Linked DNA regions of Magnetococcus sp. PR-3. The protein of the gene in region 1 interacts with the protein of each later gene in a pairwise test. Links are inferred from orthologs where the notes say so. Each region holds a gene or a part of one and is shown on either strand. Other genes may lie near its edges.

Evidence for each region.
Region 2: the proteins of secD (region 1) and pheT interact in binary tests that used the Escherichia coli proteins (3 or more experiments, as listed by UniProt). The link is inferred for Magnetococcus sp. PR-3 from one-to-one orthologs.

What each region holds. Positions count from the first base shown.
Region 1 is NZ_JBAHUQ010000028.1:2,177-5,663, forward strand. What follows is about bases 232-3,146. They hold secD (protein translocase subunit SecD), read right to left. Parts: upstream 2,522-3,146; coding sequence 941-2,521; downstream 232-940. Other genes in these bases: secF (protein translocase subunit SecF), read right to left, coding at 232-929; yajC (preprotein translocase subunit YajC), read right to left, coding at 2,619-3,020. Outside these bases: more of secF, read right to left, coding at 1-231; V5T57_RS14730 (c-type heme family protein), read right to left, coding at 3,245-3,487. UniProt on the Escherichia coli protein: Part of the Sec protein translocase complex. Interacts with the SecYEG preprotein conducting channel. SecDF uses the proton motive force (PMF) to complete protein translocation after the ATP-dependent function of SecA.
Region 2 is NZ_JBAHUQ010000005.1:45,276-48,641, reverse strand. Bases 287-3,366 are described here. They hold pheT (phenylalanine--tRNA ligase subunit beta), read right to left. Parts: upstream 2,984-3,366; coding sequence 590-2,983; downstream 287-589. Other genes in these bases: pheS (phenylalanine--tRNA ligase subunit alpha), read right to left, coding at 3,070-3,366; V5T57_RS05205 (sensor domain-containing protein), read left to right, coding at 287-442. Also shown: more of V5T57_RS05205, read left to right, coding at 1-286.

The sequences.
Region 1 (3,487 bases):
TTAGATGCTTCCGCCTCATCCGCAATCTTTTTTCGCTTAGCGGGATCCAACCACAAGACCAAAGGACTGGCCACAAAGATTGAGGAGTAGGTACCAATGACCACACCAAACAACAAGGTCAAGGCAAAGTCATGGATCACAGCCCCCCCCAGGAAGAAGAGTGCCAGCAGCACCAAAATGGTGGTCAACGAGGTCACCAATGTCCGGGCCAGTGTACGGTTAACCGCTTCATTGATAATGTTGGTCAGCGGTTGACGTTTCATACGCTTCATCTCTTCACGAATGCGGTCATACACCACAATGGTATCGTTTAGAGAGTAACCCACAACGGTCAACAGCGCCGCGACAACCACCAGCGTAAACTCCTTCTGCAAAATAGAGAAAAAGCCCATGGTCAAGATAACATCGTGCACCAACGCCGCGACGGCACCTAACGCAAAACGCAGTTCAAAACGGATAGAGATATAGATGAGGATAGCGATCATGGCATACAACATGGCCAACATCCCCTTTTCGGTCAGCTCTTCGCCAACCTGGGGACCCACAAACTCCACCCGGCGCATCTCAACACCATTGTCACCGGCTAATGGCTTAAGAGCCGCCATCACATCATTCACAATGGCCTGCTGAGCTTCATTGCTTTTGCCCTGTTTTTCAACCCGGATCAGTACCTCTTCAGGGGCACCAAACGACTGTACAACCGTATCGCCCAACTCAATCGGGGCAATGGCTTTACGCACAGGGGCAAGATCCATCGCTTTATCAAACCGCACTTGGATCAAGGTACCACCGGCAAAGTCGATACCAAAGTTCAAGCCCTGCGTCAGCAAAGAGCCCAGACTCAGCACAACCATCACAATCGAGGCGATCATGGCCAGCTTGCGCTTACCAATAAAGTTAAAGTGGGGCGCTTTTCCAAAAATTTGCATGATTAGCCTCCCTAGATGCTCAGCTTCTTGATACGACGATTTTTCACAAACTCAGCCAAAACAACACGAGTCACAAAAATAGCCGTAAACATGGAGGCCAACAGACCGATGGAGAGCGTCACCGCAAACCCCCGAACCGGACCTGTACCAAATTGATAGAGGATGACCGCTGTGATCAAGGTTGTGATGTTTGCATCCAAAATGGTTGAAAACGCCTTGCCATAGCCATGGTCAATCGCAGCCAGAGGGGATTTACCCAGGCGAAGCTCTTCACGAATCCGCTCAAAAATGAGCACGTTGGCATCCACAGCCATACCCAGCAACAACACCGCACCCGCAATACCGGGCAGGGTTAAGGTTGCCTGCATAACCGCCAACAAGGTCATGAGAATACTAACGTTGAGCATAACCGCGAGGTTGGCCAGCAGACCAAAGCCTTTATAGTAAAGCACCATAAAGACAATAACCAAAACCCCACCAATGAGAATAGATTCCAGACCCTGGGCAACGGAGTCTGCACCCAAGGTAGGACCTACGGAACGCTCCTCTAAGATCACCAAGGGAGCCGGTAAGGCACCAGCGCGCAAGACGATGGCCAAGTCATGGGCCTCTTCACGTGTGAAGGAGCCTGAAATGGTTGCCCGTCCCCCGGCAATTTTATCCTGAATAACCGGCGCACTCTGCACCTTACCATCCAGTACAATCGCCAAACGCTCTTTAATATGTTCGCCGGTGATCTGAGAGAATTTACGCCCCCCGACCCCATCAAACTTAATCGAGACAATGGGCTCGTTGTATTCATTAAAGGTGGTTTGGGCATTTTGAATATGCTGGCCCGAAAGCACAGTACGTTTCAACACGACCAGAGGATACTCCTGCTTATCCCCTTCACGCCCCCCACGCTCTTCATACATCAACAAACTATCTGGGGGAACACGCCCTTCAAGCGCACGGCCCAGATCAGCTTTTTCATTGACCAGTTTAAAGTCCAAACGTGCGGTCCGACCGATCAGGCCCTTGGCACGCTCAGGATTTTCAACACCGGGCAACTGCACAATAATCCGCCGCTTGCCCTGCTTCTGGATACTGGGTTCAGAGACACCAAAGGCATCAATACGGTTACGGATGATCTCAATCGCCTGATCCACCGCATACTTACGGATCTCTTCCTTTTCCGCCTCACCTAAGGTTAAGCGAATTTGGGCTTCAGGCTGAAAATGCTCGACATCCGATTCACGCATCTCCTCTTTTAAGAGGGAGACCATACGCGGTGCATCTGATTTAGGGGTCAAACGCACAACCACTCGGTCTGCACCCACTTGTTCAATGCCCCGGTAGCGTTGACGCTCTTTACGCAACACATTACGGGCTGTATCCACCATATTGTTGGCAGCCTGTTTAACAGCCTCTTCTACCTTTACATCATAAAGTAGATAGAGGCCCCCTTGCAGGTCCAGCCCTTGATGAATCACCTTCTGGGACATCCAACTGGGGATGTTCCCGCCCCCAAGAATGCTGGGCAGTGCATAGTAGATAGAGCCTAATGCTACCAGTAAGACTAGATACAGTTTCCAGCGCGGTTGCTGTCGCATGACACCAATCCTTTAAATACTCTAAGAGCCCCTGGCCGCTTTGATGCGCTGCCAGGGGCTCTATTTATCCGCGTAAGTCAAACAAAGAGGGCCAACATCAAGCCTCTTTGTTCTCCTCTTCTTTCTCTTCTTTTTCTTCTGCTTCACCAGGCATCGTCTTATCTAGGACTTTAGCCACATTGCCACGCCCTAAACGCAGGCGAACCGGCTTGCGATTTTTTCCATCAATATCGACTTCACCAACCTCAACGGTCAGCTCATCATTGGCTTCATCTACACGGTGGATCTTACCGATCAAACCACCAGAGGTCATAATACGGTCACCACGGGTGAGATTAGTGACCATCTCTTTATGCTGTTTAACCTGCTTCTGTTGAGGACGAATCAACAAGAAGTAGAGCATCACAAAAAGCAAGACCATAAAGATCAGGGACTCAAAACCACCACCTTGAGAAGGGGCGCCTTGGGCATAAGCAGGTGCAATTAGAAAATCCAACATCGTTTCCTCACTGGACGAAAGGATGGAAGTGACAAAAGGAACAGAGGATCTTACCAGCATTCCCCCTTAAAACAAAAGGACAGCTTGCAGGTTTTTACCCTTTTCAACACGGTTTCTCACCTACTGCCCACATTAACCGCCAATTCACGACCGTTTTAGCCTAAATTTAAAGCCCCCCACGGACCCATAAGCAAACATTGGGCGCTTAAAGAGAAAACCACCCCCTACCCATGCCTGGGGGTTTCGGCCTGATAACGGGCTAGGATATCCAACAAACGTGTTTTTTTAAGGGGTTTGGTTACATGATCATTGCATCCAGCCTCGACCGCTTTGTGGCGGTCATCACTGGAAGCATGGGCGGTTAACGCCACAATAGGTATCGCCAATTGATGTTTGCTCTGTTCCCACCGGCGGATCTCACGGGTAGCCTGCAGGCCATCCATCTGTGGCATCTGTACATCCATAAG
Region 2 (3,366 bases), on another replicon or contig:
TACAACCCAGCTTGACCCCAATGGACTTGAGTTAGAAATTACAGAAAGCATGATGATGGAAGACCCCGAACAAGCGGTCAGCCTGCTTCATGAAATCTGCCACATGGGTGTCCATATCTCTATTGATGATTTTGGTACCGGCTACTCATCCCTGACCTATCTAAAAAAATTCCCCATTCACACCTTAAAGATCGATCAAACCTTTGTCCGTGACCTCACCACCGATTCAGACGATGCCGCCATCGTTACATCGGTGATCTCCATGGCTCAAAGCCTGGGGCTAGAGGTGATTGCAGAAGGGGTTGAAAACCAGGAACAAGCCGACTTTCTGAAGGAAAAACACTGCCAACAGGTACAAGGTTACTTGTATAGCAAACCCAAACCTGCCCACGAGATTACCGCACTGCTTCAGGCACAGGAACCCGCTGAGGCTCTACCATAGTGCGAGAGAGCAGGCTGCCACACTCTATAAAAAACCCCCGCTATCTAAGGATAACGGGGGTTTTTATACGTAAATTATGTAACCGAGCAAGCCCGTCAACAGGCGCTATGTATCAGACGGATATCGACCCGATCAACCTTGGCCAGGTTAGCCCGCACGTAGTTCAGCCTTAAACTGTTTCTCCAGCTTAGCGGTCACTTTGGCCATGACATCATTAATCTCGGCCTCTTCCAATGTGCGGTCATCCGCCTGCAACACCAGACCAAAGGCGATACTCTTTTTATCCTCTGCCACATGCTCTCCGGTATAGACATCAAACAACTGCACGTCACGTACAAGTTGTTTGGCCACACCGCGGGCACTATCCAAAATAGAGGAGGCAGGGGTATCCCGATCCACCACAAAGGCAAAATCACGGGTAACCGCCTGGAATTTACTGACCTGCGCAGCCCCCTTCTTGGCCACAGCAGCCAGCGCATCACTACGGATCTCCAACATCAATACGGGCTGATCCAGATCCAACGCTTCACGCAAAGAGGGGTGCATTTCACCCATCCAGCCCGCCACCTTGCCCCGCAGATGGATCTCCGACTTACGACCAGGGTGCAAGAACTCAGGCCCACCGGGCACATAACGGGGTTCAGCTGACTCCAAACGGCTGACCAGGGTCTGCAGATCACCTTTTAGATCAAAGAAGTCCCATACACGCTGATCGGTATGCCAAATACGCGACGTGCCACTACCGGCCAAGACCAGCGCCAACCGCTCCTCTTCCTGGACCTGACCTTCTCCGTCCAGCAGGAAGATATGGCCCATTTCAAACAGACGTAGACCATCATTACCACGGCTGATATTGCGACGAACCGCTTCAACCAAACCTGCCATAATAGAGGTACGCATACGCGATTGCTCTTCAGACAGTGGATTAACGAGAGCAACAGGCTCAACCCCTGCATCAAAGCGTGCCTGAACCTCTGGTGCCACAAAAGCGTAGTTAACCGCCTCCAGATAACCCAAACCTGTTAAGGCTTTGCGCATACGTTTGGCCAGTTGCCGTTCCGCACTGTCTTGATGGCTGGCCACCGCGCCACTGGGCAGTTCGGTGGGTACGTTATCATAGCCAAACAGGCGAACAACCTCCTCCACCAAATCCTCTTCCCGGACCAGGTCATGACGGTGGGTGGGGGGCAGATACCAGACCGCACCTTCTACCTCATCAACATCGGCTGGTTTTTCAACCACCACACAGCCAATGGCCTTTAAATAGGTCTCATGCTGGGGCTGCTCCAGGTTCATACCACTCAGTGCATTACACCGCACATGACGGTAAGCAACCGGGGCATTCCGGGTCCAGGTGCCCGCATCGGTCAACGTTGTCACACCCGCGCTACCCCCACACAGCTCTTGCACCAACTGTGTGGCACGATCCAAGGCCAGTTGCACACCCATGGGGTCGGTACCCCGCTCAAACCGGTGCCGGGAGTCGGTAATAAGGTTTAAACGGCGTCCTGTACGGGCCGTACGAACAGGGTTGAAATAGGCAGACTCTAAAAAGATTGTGGTCGTCTGCTCGGTTACACCTGAGTTCAAGCCACCCATCACACCGGCGACAGCCAAACCACGCTTTTGGTCGGCAATGAGCGTCATTTGATCGGTTAACTCACGCTCAGCCTCATCCAACGTGGTGAGTTTTTCACCCGCCGCGGCGCGACGCACCACAATGGGTGCAGCCAGGGTACTTAAGTCAAACGCATGCATGGGTTGGTTAAGCTCCAACATCACATAGTTGGTGATATCCACCACATTATTGATGCTACGTAGCCCAACAGACTCCAAACGGTTCCGTAACCAGTCTGGGCTGGGACCAACCTTAACCCCTTCCACCACACGCCCTGCGTAACGTGGGCACCCTTCGCCATCTTCAATCTGCACCTCAACCGTCGCGACGGAAGTATCTTCAGCGATAGCCACCGCCATAGGTGTTAGCGCCTCACCCGTTACCGCAGCCAGATCCCGAGCAATACCACGTACCCCCAAACAGTCACCACGGTTGGGCGTAATGCCCAGCTCAAAGCAGATATCATTGCGCTCAAAGATCTCCACCATGGTGGCCCCTTCTTGGGCCTCAGGTGGAAGAATAATAATCCCTTCAGAGGCTTCTGCCATGCCCAACTCTGTCAGGGAACAGAGCATGCCTTCTGATGGTTCACCACGCAGCTTACCTTTTTTGATTTTTAAGCCGTTGGGCAGCTCTGCACCATCCCGAGCCACCGCAACTTTATCGCCCTGTTTATGGTTTTTGGCCCCACAGACAATATTTAACAGCGCATCACCTACCCGCACTTTACAGCAGGTAAGACGGTCTGCATTGGGGTGCTGAGCCACCACTTCCAACGTACCAACCTGAACTTTATCAAGCCCTTTACCCAGATCTTCAGCCCCATCAACCTCCAGACCGGCCATGGTCAGGGTTTTACTGATCTCATCACGGGTCAGACGGGTATCAATTTGTTCACGTAGCCACTGTTCGGTGAATTTCATGCTCTCTACTCTCTTATCTTAAAACGGTGTTTCCACCGGTCTTTTCTGCTTAGGGCTTAGGCCCCGACCCAGTACCTCAATCCCGTTTAGGACGACACCGCATGTCGGGAGAGGAAGCGCACATCATTCTCAAAGAAGGTGCGCAGGTCGTTGATACCGTATTTGAGCATACCCAAGCGCTCAACCCCCATACCGAAGGCAAAGCCCGAGTAGATCTCGGTATCCATACCCACATTTTTCATCACTTCAGGGTGGATCATGCCACACCCCAACACCTCTAACCAGCCGGTGCCCTTACAGATACGGCACCCTTTACCGTTACAGAACAGACAAGCCATATCCACTTCGGCCGAAGGCTCAGTAAAAGGGAAGAAGGAGGGACG